Regions from separate parts of the Protofrankia sp. Cr2 genome, predicted to be linked through region 2. Evidence: riboswitches for the same ligand, from Rfam matches in the RefSeq annotation. Region 2 holds a riboswitch; each other region holds the start of a gene.
What was found. A riboswitch is a leader RNA that binds a small molecule or an ion and turns the genes downstream of it on or off. The one in region 2 is predicted to bind cobalamin.
Positions count from the first base shown of each region.

Region 1: another riboswitch for cobalamin. It lies ahead of bluB (5,6-dimethylbenzimidazole synthase); the one in region 2 lies ahead of U9978_RS19380 (CbtB domain-containing protein).
Region 3: another riboswitch for cobalamin. It lies ahead of U9978_RS15045 (VWA domain-containing protein); the one in region 2 lies ahead of U9978_RS19380 (CbtB domain-containing protein).

Region 1 is NZ_CAUVXG010000073.1:8,147-12,420, reverse strand. Features, by position in the region: gene U9978_RS21740 (flavin reductase family protein) at 1-532, shown strand, start outside; gene U9978_RS21735 (FHA domain-containing protein) at 785-1,426, shown strand; cobalamin riboswitch at 1,524-1,725, shown strand; gene bluB (5,6-dimethylbenzimidazole synthase) at 1,762-2,382, shown strand; gene U9978_RS21725 (malonic semialdehyde reductase) at 2,537-3,151, opposite strand; gene U9978_RS21720 (HAMP domain-containing sensor histidine kinase) at 3,509-4,274, shown strand, end outside.
Region 2 is NZ_CAUVXG010000053.1:2,328-6,601, reverse strand. Features, by position in the region: gene U9978_RS19395 (cytochrome P450) at 1-448, shown strand, start outside; gene U9978_RS19390 (SnoaL-like polyketide cyclase) at 545-1,198, opposite strand; gene U9978_RS19385 (YccF domain-containing protein) at 1,585-2,004, shown strand; cobalamin riboswitch at 2,100-2,227, shown strand; gene U9978_RS19380 (CbtB domain-containing protein) at 2,272-2,493, shown strand; gene U9978_RS19375 (CbtA family protein) at 2,506-3,258, shown strand; gene U9978_RS19370 (PIN domain-containing protein) at 3,219-3,635, opposite strand; gene U9978_RS19365 (AbrB/MazE/SpoVT family DNA-binding domain-containing protein) at 3,623-3,877, opposite strand; gene U9978_RS19360 (ABC transporter permease) at 3,911-4,274, opposite strand, start outside.
Region 3 is NZ_CAUVXG010000031.1:35,906-40,179, forward strand. Features, by position in the region: gene cobO (cob(I)yrinic acid a,c-diamide adenosyltransferase) at 1-544, opposite strand, end outside; gene U9978_RS15045 (VWA domain-containing protein) at 547-2,646, opposite strand; cobalamin riboswitch at 2,779-2,906, opposite strand; gene U9978_RS15050 (hypothetical protein) at 3,187-3,894, shown strand; gene U9978_RS15055 (glycosyltransferase family 2 protein) at 3,957-4,274, shown strand, end outside.

The sequences.
Region 1 (4,274 bases), on a different contig from region 2:
ATTGGCCGCGGGCGACCTGCCTGCCAGCCCCGAGCAGGCCCGACAGCTGTTCCGTTCGGTTTTCGCCCAGCTTGCCGCCGGTGTCACGGTGCTCGCCACGGTGACACCGGCCGGCCCCAGCGGCATGACCGCGAGTGCTGTCACCTCGCTCTCCCTCGATCCACTGCTCGTGCTTGCCTGCGTCGGCAACCGCTCAGCCACCCTGGTGGAGATCTGCCAGGCCGGTCGGTTCTCCATCAACATGCTCGACGCGACAGGCGTCGAGCTGGCCACCGGCTTCGCCGCCCAGCCCTCGGCAGACCGTTTCACCGACGTGTCCCACCAGATCGTCCACGAGGTGCCCGTACTCGACGACGCGCTCGCGTGGACCACCTGCACGGTGCACGCCCTGCATCCTGGTGGCGATCACACCATCCTCGTCGGGTCCGTCATCGGGCTCTATCGGGGCCACGGTCGACCGCTGCTGTGGCACGACGGACGCTTTCAATCCATTTCGCCCGGACGGCAGGACTGCGAAGACCCGGATATGTAGCGTTCCGTCCGGGCAGGGGACGTACGGCACTTATATGCATTTTTCATAACGCATAGAATATTGGTCGAAATATCATGGGGAATACGAACAGAAGGAATCAACTTCGCCACATCGCATCACCGACCCATGGGCCGCGGTACCATACGATCCGACGAATGAAACTCGTAATGAAAGGCGTCCGGCGTCATGCCTGATCGGCTCATCGCAGATCCTCGCGGATTCGGCCGGCGCGCCACGTTGGATGTGTGAAACGTGGATGGTGACTCCTCCGCTGACATCTTCCTGTTCTACCGCGACGGCACCGGGAAACAACAGGTGGTGAACCTGACCGCGGCCGTGGGTGTGACGGTCGGCCGCGGTCCTGGTAGCGACGTCAGGCTGGCGTGGGACAGCAAGGTCTCTCGCCTGCATGCACAGTTCCAACAGATTGGAACCAACTGGATACTGATCGACGGAGGGTTGTCCCGTAACGGCACCTTTGTGAACGGGGAACGGCTCGTCGGACGGCGCCGACTCGAGGACGGCGACGTTATTCTCGTCGGTTCGACCTCGCTGACTTATCGTGACAACCGCTTCGGCCGCGCAGCCGCCGGCCGTGGCGCGATAGAGACCCAAGACGTGAACAATATCGTGACCCTGCGCTCCCTGTCGTCGACCCAGCTGCTGGTCCTGGAATCCCTGTGTCGCCCGTACCAGGAGCGAACCCCCTACACGACCCCCGCAACAAATCGGCAGATCGCCGACGAGCTGTTCTTCAGTGTCGAGGCGGTCAAGACTCACCTACGGACATTGTTTCGCAAGTTCGGAGTGGAAGAACTGCCGCAGAACCAGAAGCGGATGAAGCTTGTCGAGCTGGCTTTCCAGGCCGGGTTGGTGTCCGAACGGGAACATTGATCGTCGCAGCTGGCTCACCACGCCACCCCCCCAACCCCGTCACCCGACGACTTCAGGCGTTCCACGGGCAGGCCGAGCCTCGCGTGTGCGATGATCGTGGCGGCATCCTTCGCGAGGTGCCCTGGGAGACCAGGGAGAATCGGGAAGCCGGTGAGAGTCCGGCACGGGCCCGCCGCGGTCATCGGGGAGTCACCGTCCACGCGCGCAGGCGCAGCCACTGGGCCACCTGGCCTGGGAAGGCCGGGCGGCCAGGCGTTGATCCGAGAGTCCGAAGACCGGCCTCGCATGTGTGCCACCCGCCGATGGTCGGGTGGTCGGAGCGCGGGAGCCTCGCCATGTCCGTAGACATCTACGATGTGATCAAAAAACGCCGTGACGTGCGTGCCCAGTTCACCGGAGCACCGATCCCGACTGACGTCCTGGACCGTGTGCTCGCGGCGGCCCATGCCGCCCCCAGCGTCGGCCTGAGTCAGCCATGGGACTTCATCCTGATCGAAAACGTTCGGACCCGGAAAACCTTTCATGATCATGTCAGGCATGAACAAGCGATCTTCGCCGCGACGCTGACCGCGGACCAAGCCACCCGTTTCAGCCGGATCAAGATCGACGGCGTTATGGAGTCCACGCTGGCCGTCGTGGTGACATACGATCCGCTGCGCGGCGCACCAGCCGTCCTGGGACGACACTCCATCGCGGATGCCGGGCTGTATTCCGTATGTCTGGCCATCGAGAACCTGTGGCTGGCCGCGACCGCCGAAGGCATCGGCGTCGGCTGGGTGTCCTTCTACCGTGAACAGGCCGTTCGGAACATGCTCGGGATTCCCGACGACATCCGGCCGGTCGCGTGGTTGTGTCTGGGGCCTGTCACACATCATGAGACCGTCCCTGACCTGGAACGGCACAACTGGGCCTACCGGCGCGCTCTGCCTCAGGCGGTCCATCACGAGATGTGGTAGCCAGCCGGTCAGGAATCGATGATCGGCCACCTTCAAACGCAGGTGGCCGATCATCAGCGACCCTCCGGGACGCGCCCGTAGCGGCCGTCTCAGAACCTGTTTCAGGGTTGCTTCACAGCACCGGCTTCACAGCACCGGCTTCACAGCACCGGCTTCAGAGGACGGAGACGACCTGCTCGTAGTCCAGCCGTGGGCTGCGGTCGAACCACGGGTTCTCCCCGGGCCTGCCGATGTTGATGACTGCGAGTGTCCGCAACGGCTGGTCGGCGAAGAACTCCTTGTCGACGGCGGTGACGTCCAGTCCCGTCATCGGGCCGGCCGCGAGCCCAGCGGCGCGGATACCCAGGATGAAGTAGCCGATCTGCAGGCCGGCGTTGAAGCGGGCCGTCTGCTCGCGAGCAACCGGTTCGGTGAAGAAGTCCCTGGCGTTCGGCAGATGCGGGAAGATCTGCGGGAGGTTCTCGTGGAAGTCGACATCCGCGGCCACGATGGCCACGAGCGGCGCAGACCGCGTCTTCGCCTGGTTACCCGGGCTGAGATGCCGTACCAGCCGTTCCCGCGCCTCCGGCGAACGGACCAGGATGATCCGCAGCGGCTGCGCGTTCATACTGGTCGGCGCCCATTTGATCAACTCATAGATGGCACGGACCTGCTCGTCGGACACCGGATCGTCGCTGAACGTGTTCGCAGTCCGGGCCGTATGGAACAACAGATCCGCGGCGGCAGCGTCTAGTAGCAGGGCATCTTCGCCGGTAACGATATCGGTGATGGTCATGGAAGTCGGGACTCCTGATAGTCGGATGGTTGCCATGAGCACTCCGGGGACTGCGGCCTCCGGGCGCGCGATCTGACGATCGTCGCGCGCCCTTTGGCCCCAGGCTCTTAATTGAACAGACAACTATGCTGCCGACATCCCGCATCCGATGTGAGCTGCGCCTCCAGGTCTGTTCCCGGCCGGTACGGGTACCACGGGCTGTTACCACGGGCGGCGTCGATCCGGTGGAAAGCGCTCGAAATGTTTACCCTGGCCAAGGCCCATGTGGTCACCCGCCCGCACCCGGACGGTCAACCAGCCCGAAGGTGGTCCACCGATGCGTCCAGCCGGCACGGCGGCGGTCCAGCGCCGATGAGCAACCCAGATCGAGGGGTCGCGCTGCGGACCCGGCTGATGTTCGGCTTGCTGGCCCTGCTCATGCTGGGGTTGGCCACGACCGCCACCATCAGCATTTTCGCGCTGCGTACCTATCTCTTCGAACAGACGGACGATCAGCTACGTGGCGCCCAGAACATTGTGACAGCCCGTAGCGTTTTACTGGCCCGAATGGCACCGGTGATCAGCGCTGAAAACCTGCAGCGTGCGATCGCCCCGACCGACTACGTGGTGGAACTACGCAGGCGCGACGGTTCGGTCATGGTCATCACGGGGAGCGGCAGCGGACCCGCACCGTCCGGTCCGCTCATCAACACCGTCATCGACCTCGACGCCCGGGCGGCATCCGGAGCTCCGTTCAACATCGTCAACGGCGGCAAGCGCTTCCGGGCGGTCGTCGGGGTGCTACCCGCTGAAGGTGGGACCGATTTGGTCGCCGTTCCACTGCGCCCGGTAACCGCGACCGTCGCCCGACTGGCCGGCATAGAGCTCATTGCCGGCCTCGCAGTCCTTGCCGGCGCGGGCATCTCGGCGTGGCTGCTACTCGGCCGTGGCCTGCGGCCGTTGCGGGACGTCGCGGAGACCGCCGCCGCAATCGCCGGCGGGGACCTGTCCCGGCGCGTGCCCGACTCGCCGGTGCGCAGCGAGGTCAGTCGGCTCGCCGCCGCGCTCAACATCATGCTTGGTCAGATCCAGTCGGCGTTCGAGGAACGGGGCCGCTCTCAGGAACGGCTGCAGCGGT
Region 2 (4,274 bases):
CGGGATGGTCGCGTTGCTGAGCCACCCCGAGCAACAGCGGCGGTTGGTTGAGCGGCCAGCGGAACTGGCCGCCACCGCGACGGAGGAATTCCTCCGCTTCGACTCGCCGCTGCACCTTTTCGAACGGACGGCCATGGCCGACGTGGAGATCGGGGGGGTGGTTGTGCGGACGGGGGAGCGGATCGCGGCCCTGCTCGGCTCGGCCAATCGCGACCCCGAGGTTTTCGAACGGGCCGATGAGTTCGACGTCGGCCGGGAACCGAATCCGCACGTCGCCTTCGGCGGTGGCGTCCACTTCTGCGTAGGGGCGCCGCTGGCCCGGGTGGAGCTGGCGATAGCCGTGCGCAGCCTGATGGCGCGCTTTCCCGCGCTTTCTTTCGCTGGGACCCCCGTCCGGCGTCCCACCTTCGTGCAACGTGGCTGGAGCTATCTCCCGGTCACACGTTGACGTTCTGGCCGGGCGCTCTCAGGCTGTTCCTGGCGGCTCCTGCTGTTGGTCTGTTGGTTGGCGCGGCTGACGTGGCGGAGAGCCGCGCCCCCGATTTCACGCGGAGCGTGTGCCGGCAAGCTGGCCGAGGAAGCCGCTGTTGTCGTAGAAGTGTTCGACTTCGAGCAGCCTGAGGTCGTCAGCGACACGCGCCACGCTGACCCCGAACATCTCGACGCGTTCGCCGGTCGGGTCGAACCCCTTGTACGGTCCGCTGAAGGTACCCCAGTGACGCCATTTGAAAGTGATCACAGGCGGTGGTGAGTAGACCTCCAGGACCTCCCAGAAGAAGCCGCCCGGAAGGGCCTTGAGGAAGATTTGATGGGAGGACTCGAACGTCTCGTCGCTCGCCGAGTAATAGGGGTTCTCGCCGATGAGGATGTTGTAGCTGCCTCTTTCGACAAGGTCCTGACTGTTTGCCCAGGGACCGCCGTTGACGCGGGTACGGAATTGATCGGTGACCATACTGACCCACTGGGCCGGATCTTTCTTGTGGGAGACCTCCATTTCGAAGACCTGGACCACACGCTCGACGATGTCGGCCAGGGAGCCCTTGGCGTGTTCGTGGGTACGCTCCTGGGGCATTGTCTCTTTTGACAGATGATAGTCGGGCGGTTCGCCGTCGCGCCACCGTACTCCAGCGGAACCGGCGATGACCGCGTCCCGGCCCTGCACGTGCAGCGGCTGGTCTTCGGCCTTCTCGTCGTTCATCGCGTTGCTCCTCCTGTCGTCGGGTCAAGTCCAGGATGCGTCGAGTGCCGTCCGGGGAAAATTTCCGGAACGGATGGGAGCGGTGCTGCCCAGAGCGGCCGGCAACGGGGGCGCGGCGTTGTGGGGCTTGGAGCATGCATCCTGCGTCCTCCGTCCCGATCAGGCTACTACCCGTGAGGGTAGCAGAAAACAGGACGAAGGTCCTGAATCAGCCGAACATATGGATATACCTGAATGTCGGGGGTAGAGCGTGCCGGAGAGGCCCTTGTCGAAGGGCCAGGGCGTGAAGGGTCGTGCGGCCCGCGAGATGCCGGCGATCCAGTCCCCTCGGATCCGGGTCGAGCGTGAACCGGGATCCTGGCCGTTCAGCCGGGTAGGAAGACGCCATGCGGATCGTGGGGAATGTGCTATGGCTGTTGTTCGCCGGGTTCGAGCTGGCCGTAGGCTATCTACTCGCCGGGATCGTGTGCTGCCTGCTGATTGTGACGATCCCGTTCGGGGTCGCGGCGTTCAGGTTGGCGGGCTACGTCGTCTGGCCGTTCGGCCGGGTCGTGGTCGACCAGCCGGGTGACGCGCCCGTGGCGGTCTTCCTGGTCAACCTGCTGTGGTTCCTGATCGCCGGGTGGTGGCTCGTGCTCAGTCATTTGATCTTTGGTTTGGTACTCTGCCTGACGATCATCGGCATCCCGTTCGGCGTGGCGTCGTTCAAGATGATTCCGCTGGCCATCGCGCCACTGGGTCGGCGGGTGGTTCCCCTCCGGGACCTTGATCCGGCCATCCCGGTCGCGGCATCGGTCTACAGGTGAGGGCTGTCCACAGGTGACGTAGCCCTTCGGTTCAGCTGGTCCTCTGCGCACCCGGTGAGATGAGTAACCGGTACTGCTTGACGCGAGGGGTTGGCTGCTGGTTGTCTCATTGGTGTCCGAGCGGTGGAAGCCGGTGTGAATCCGGCACGGTCGCGCCACTGTGACCGGCCCGCCCAAGGAGCGACGTCGGAAGCCAGACCCAGCGCCGGACATGCCCTGCCGAGTGGAACGCGTGATTCCTGTGGAGGTCCCGCAATGGCCCATGCAATGGCGTATCCAGCGACTGGCGATGCTCCGGTCGCCCGTCCGGCGCTGCCGACGATCCCTTTGAGTGAGCTGGCCCCGTTTGCGATTTTCGGTTCGGTCCTGGCGCTGCTGCTGCTGTACTTCGTCGGTGCGGAGCAGGGCGCCGTGTCGCTCGTGGGCGGTAGTTATGTCCATGAGTTCGTGCACGACGCTCGTCACCTGCTCGGTTTTGCCTGTCACTGAGCGGGGTCGGTGATGGTTCGCGCACTGTTGACCCGTGGAATGCTGGTCGGCGCGCTCGCCGCCCTGTGCGCCTTCGTCGTCGCCAAGGTGCTCGGGGAGAGCCAGGTCGGCCACGCGATCGCCTTCGAGTCGGCGCGGGACGCCGCCGAGGGCGTTCACGGCACGGAACTGGTCTCCCGTACGGTTCAGAGCACCATCGGTCTGTTCACCGGCCTGTTGGTGTTCGGCGTCGCAATCGGCGGGTTGTTCGCTCTCGCCTACGCCGGTGTGCAGGGCCGCCTCGGCGGTCTGGGTGCGCGGGGGACGGCGGCGTTCGTGGCGCTTGCGGGTTTCGTGGGAATGTACCTGCTGCCTGACCTGAAGTACCCGGCCAATCCGCCGTCCATCGGTAACTCCGACACCATCGGTGAGCGCACGAGCCTGTACTTCACGATGATGCTGATCTCACTGGCCGTGGTCATCGGTGGCGCTGTGACGGCTCGCCGGCTCGCGGCGAGGTTCGGCGCCTGGGATGCGGCGTTGCTCGCCATGGCCGGTGGTCTGGTGGTCGTCGGGTTGGCTTATTACCTCCTGCCACCGGTGCACGAGACCCCGCAGGGATTTCCCGCCGATGTGCTGTGGCGGTTCCGTATCGCATCCCTGGCGATTCAGGTGTCGCTGTGGACCACGATCGGCTTGCTGTTCGGGGCGCTGACCGACCGTGCGGTCCGTTCGGCGCGCAGTGATCAGAAGACGAGTTCCGCGGTGGCTCCCACTGCGGCATAGGTGGGCAGGGCACGGCGGTCAGCTGTCAACAAGCGTGCACCGGCAGCCGCGGCGCTCATCCCCACTAAGGCGTCGTACACCTGCCCGCCTGTGATTCCGGTGGCGGCGAAGGTGGTGAGGAGCCGCCGGTACTCGGCCGGGCTGAGTACGAGTGGTTCGTCAGGAAAGTCCTGCGCCAGCGCAAGCACGACGTCGGCAGCCGGGGTGGCGACCCCGCACTGAATCCTGGTGAGCACGGAAACCGTCTCGATCAGAACATGTCCGGGTAGCTGCCGGACGTTCCGTACGAGATCGAGTGACCTCTTGTGTTCGGGATGCCAGTCCGCAAGGGCTGGCACGACCACACTCGTATCGGCTGTTGTGATCAACGAGGCCATCCGCGTGACTCGTCGATCATGCGAAGTAGGTCGACGTGCTCCAGGAGTGGGGTGGGTGTACCGGTCGTGAGAACGGTACGGCCGTCCCGTTCGACGGCGACGGCCCTCGGCCCGACCGGTCGCAACGTGAGTTCGCCGTTGTGTTCTTCAACCTCGATCTGGGTGCCTGGTTTCAGGCCCATGCGCTCGCGCAGGGCTTTGGGCACTACCAGTCGGCCTGCCATGTCAATGGTTATGATCATGGTTTGAGTCTACCATCACCGCCGATAGGATGATCAGCTGCCGGTGGAGCGGTAGTGCCGCAGCCCGGTGCGCCAGGCCCCGGCGGCGAGCACAAGCCCGACACCGGCGACCAGCGGCGAGGCGAACCGGAACGCGGTCGGCAGACCGAGCGGGTCCGGCTTCGCGAGGACGTACAGTGCGGGTTGCCAGTTCAGGAACGCCAGCGGAACGATGAAGGTCAGCGTCTGCATGCCGTGTCGTCCATACAAGGACATCGGATACTGGGTCAGAAAATTCCCACCGTAGGTAACCGCGTTCATCGCCTCGGCTGCCTGTTGGACGACGAACTGGAACGCCGCGCCGGCGATCCAGATTGCGCTGAACAGACCGACACCGGTTATCACCATCACAGCTACG
Region 3 (4,274 bases), on a different contig from region 2:
TCTCGGTGACCAGGTCGGCGGCGTCGATCAGCGCGGGCGGGGCGGCGCGCCCGGTGACGACGACATGCTGGCGTCCCGGACGGGTACGCAGCACCTCGATGACCTCGTCGGTGTCGATCCATCCCCACTTCAGCGGGTAGGTCAGCTCGTCGAGGACGTAGAGCCGGTAGGTCTGGGCGGCCAGGTCCCGGCGGATCTGCGCCCAGCCCTCCCGGGCGGCCTCGGCGGGGTCGGCGGCGGGGTCGATCCGGGCCTGCACCCAGCTCCATCCCTCGCCCATCTTGTGCCAGGCGATGTCCCCGCCCTCACCGCCGGCGGCCAGGGTGCGCAGTGCCCGTTCCTCCCCGATTCGCCATTTCGCGGACTTGACGAACTGGAACACCCCGACGTCCCAGCCCTGCGCCCAGCCGCGCAGCGCGAGCCCGAACGCCGCGGTCGACTTCCCCTTGCCCTCACCGGTGTGGACGATCAGCAGCGCTCGGTCCCGGCGCGCCCGGGTCGTCAGGCCGTCGTCGGGCACCATGGCGGGTTGTCCCTGTGGCATGGCTAGGCAGCCCTGCGCCGGCTGGTCGCGTGGCCGCTCGCGCGGTTGGTCGCGGCTGCCAGTGCGTCGATCGGGATGGTCGTGCCGCCGAGCGCGGTCGCGAGACGGCCGGCCAGACCCAGGCGCACGTGCCCGCTCTCGCAGTCGACGACGATGCTCGCCAGGCCGCTACGAGCCAACGCCCGCGCGGGGGTGAGCGGGTCCGGCCCGGCGGTGGCGCGGCCGTCGGTGACGACGATCAGCAGCGGACGCCGGTCCGGGTCGCGGCGGCGTTCGGCCGCGAGGACCTCGCCGGCGCGGGTCAACCCGGCTGCCAGCGGGGTCCGCCCGCCGGTCGGCAGGGACGCGAGTCGCGCCGCGCCCACCTCCACACTCGATGTCGGGGGGAGGACGAGATCGGCGCCGGAACCCCTGAAAATGATCATTCCGACTCGGTCGCGGCGCTGGTAGGCGTCGAGCAGGAGGGACAGCACGGCGGTGGTGACGGTACGCATGCGGGCGCGGGCGGCCATCGACCCGCTGGCGTCCACCAGGAACAGGACCAGGTTGCCCTCACGTCCCGCCCGGACCGCGCCGCGCCGGTCGGAGGGACGCAGCGCCAGCCCCGGGCCGACGCGCCCGCGGGCGTGCTGCCAGGGCGCGGCTGCCCGCAGGGTCGCCAGCAGGTGCAGGCCGGGCGCGTCCGGGGAGCTGGTGACGACCGCGCCGTGCGAGGTGCGGGCGCGTGAGCGGCGGCCGGGCGCACCCAGCGGTGTTCCGGTGTCGGGGATCTCCAGCCGGCGTGGGCGGAACGATGGGCCGGGCGTGCCTGCACGTCGCTCCTGGCGCTCCTGCCCCTGCCCCGCCGTGGCGCGGTGTTCCCCGGCATCCTGTTCCGGGGCATCGTGTTCCGCGGAACGCGGGGATGGGACGACGTCCGGCTCGGCCGTGCGTTCCGATGTCGTTTCCGGCTCGCTGGATGCCGGCCCGCCGCCAACACGGCCGCCGTCTCCCCCGCGTCCACCACCGCCCTTGGTCGGCGGGGGGCGATCCGGGTCCATGTCCGGATCCATGTCCGGGTCCATGTCCGGGTCAAGGTCGGGGTCCGGACCGGTGGGGGACTCGTCCAACGCCTTGGTCAGAGTGTCTTCGTCCAGGCCAGGCGCGTCGAACGGGCCACGGCGGCAGCGGTGCGGCAGGGCCAGGCGGGCGGCGCGGCGGACGTCGTCGGCGTCCACGGTCTCCCGACCCTCCCAGGCGGCCAGCGCGATCGCGGTGCGGGCCACGACCACATCCGCGCGCATCCCGTCCACGTCGAACGCCGCACAGACCGCGGTGACCTGGCGCAGTGCGGAGTCGGGCAGTTCGACAGCGGGCAGCCGGTCGCGGGCGGTGGCGATCCGGGCGGCCAGTGCGGTCTCCTGCACCGCCCAGCGGGCGGCGAAGGCGTCGGGGTCGGCGTCGTAGGCCAGCCGGCGGCGCACCACCTCGGCTCGCACCGGCGGCTGTCGGCTGGCTGCGACCTCGACGGTCAGCCCGAAGCGGTCCAGCAACTGCGGGCGCAGTTCACCTTCTTCGGGGTTCATCGTCCCGACCAGCAGGAAGCGGGCGGCATGGCGCACCGACACCCCGTCGCGTTCGACGTGGGCGACACCGAGGGCGGCCGCGTCCAACAGCAGGTCCACGAGATGGTCGTGCAGGAGGTTGACCTCGTCGACGTAGAGCAGGCCGCGATGGGCGGCGGCGAGCAGCCCCGGCCGCAGCGACGTGATGCCTTCGGCGAGCGCCCGGTCGAGGTCGATCGCCCCGGTGACCCTGTCCTCGGAGGCGCCGACCGGCAGCTCCACCAGACGTGCCGCCCGGGTGATCGGCCGGGCCTCCGGTGGATGCGGGCCGTCCGGGCAGTCGGGGTCGGCATCGGCCGGGTCGCAGGAGAACCGACAGCCGGTCACCACGGTCACCGGCGGGAGCAGTGCGGCAAGACCGCGTACCGCCGTCGACTTGGCGGTGCCCTTCTCCCCGCGGACGAGCAGCCCGCCGATCGCCGGTGACACCGCGTTGAGGATGAGGGCGAGCCGCAGGTCGTCCATGCCCACCACCGCGGACAACGGGTAGGCCGTCATCGTGCCCTGTGCCGCTGTGCGCTGGACTCCGTATCGATCACGATTCGGCCGATCATGAGCCGGCAGGCGTGCGTTGACATACCGCGGTCCTCCCTCGGGTTTCCTCGCCCTCGGTAACGGTGCGGACGGCCGGAGTATCCTGACTTCCGGATCAGCGCGCCCCCTCGGCCTTCCAACCACTCTCGCGGCCGTGACGTACGGTGAGGGGTTGCTCCCCGGTGACAGTGGCGGGACCGCGCCGGATTCCCACCGGCTTCCTCCACTGCCGTCGCGCTCCTCAGCATGGCACACCAGGCCACCCGCAAGCCCACCTTCGCGAGCGCCGTGGTCGGCTCGTGACGGAAACCGGCGGTGACCCGCGGTGACCCGCGTCCGGCGTAGACAAGTTACTGCCCACGTGGGGATGCCATACGCAGTCGGCGACATACGGTCGATTGCAAGCGACCGAATGGCTCGGCGACGTCATGCGGCGAGTCGGGACGGCCTGGCGCTCTCGCCCGTGGCCGATCGCGTGTCAACACCAGGGCGAAAGGATGATTTATGACCGCCGACAGCCAGCTGACCGTCCTCTCAAACTATGACATCCTCAAGCGCACCCTCCACAAGGACGGAATTTCCTTTGTTCTGCAAGCCGGTGCCAGGTACGCGCGGGGTGTTTGGTTCGACAGCCGGCACGGCACCCGGACGTCGACGCGTATCGCTCTCACGGAGAAGCTCACCATAGCCGGCGACCGGGAAACCGGTCACGATCTGGTGCCAATGCCGGTCGGTCCCTTCTACGACGCACTCAGAAAGTTTCACGTGCCAACCGAAGGAACATTCATCGACTTCGGTGCCGGAAATGCACGAGTGCTTCTCCTGGCCGCCGAGTTCGGATTCAGAAGCGTTGTCGGCGTCGAATTCGCGAAGGAACTGTGCGAGCTCGGCGAGGAGAATATAGCTGCCTATAGGAAGCGCCGGGGAGACGGCCTCGAAGCGCGTATGGTGTGTATCGATGCGGCGCTGTACGAGATTCAACCGGATGAGCGGGTCTTCTTCTTCTTCAATCCTTTCGACGCCGATGTTCTCAGGCCGGTCATCGCCAACATCGAACGTTCTGTCGCAGTCCGTCCGCGCGATGCCTGGATCATTTACAGCAAGCCCCGGCACGAGGAAGTACTGGAGTCTCTTCCCAACTGCTGGGAGAAGGCAGGTGAGACCACCTACCGTGGATTCAGCCGCATCATCGCCTATCGTTCCAGGCCCTGACCGGAGTGGCGCAAACTACTATGGTCCGCTTTCAAAAGGTCCAGTACGGAGAATCACCTGAAATGTCAGAATCCGCCAGGTTGGATGGCTCACCCAGCGTCAGCGTGGTAATTCCTACCCTCAACGAGGCGCAAAACCTGCCGCACGTCTTCCCGCGCCTGCCCGACGACGCCGAGATCATTGTCGTCGACGGTCGTTCCAGTGACGGCACTGTTGACGTCGCCCGCTCGCTACGGCCCGACGCCGTCATCGTGAACCAGACCCGGCGTGGCAAGGGAAATGCGGTGGCGTGTGGCTGTGCAGCGGCGACCGGTGACGTCGTTGTGATGCTCGACGCGGATGGGTCAGCGGACCCGGCCGAGATCCCCCAGTTTGTCCGG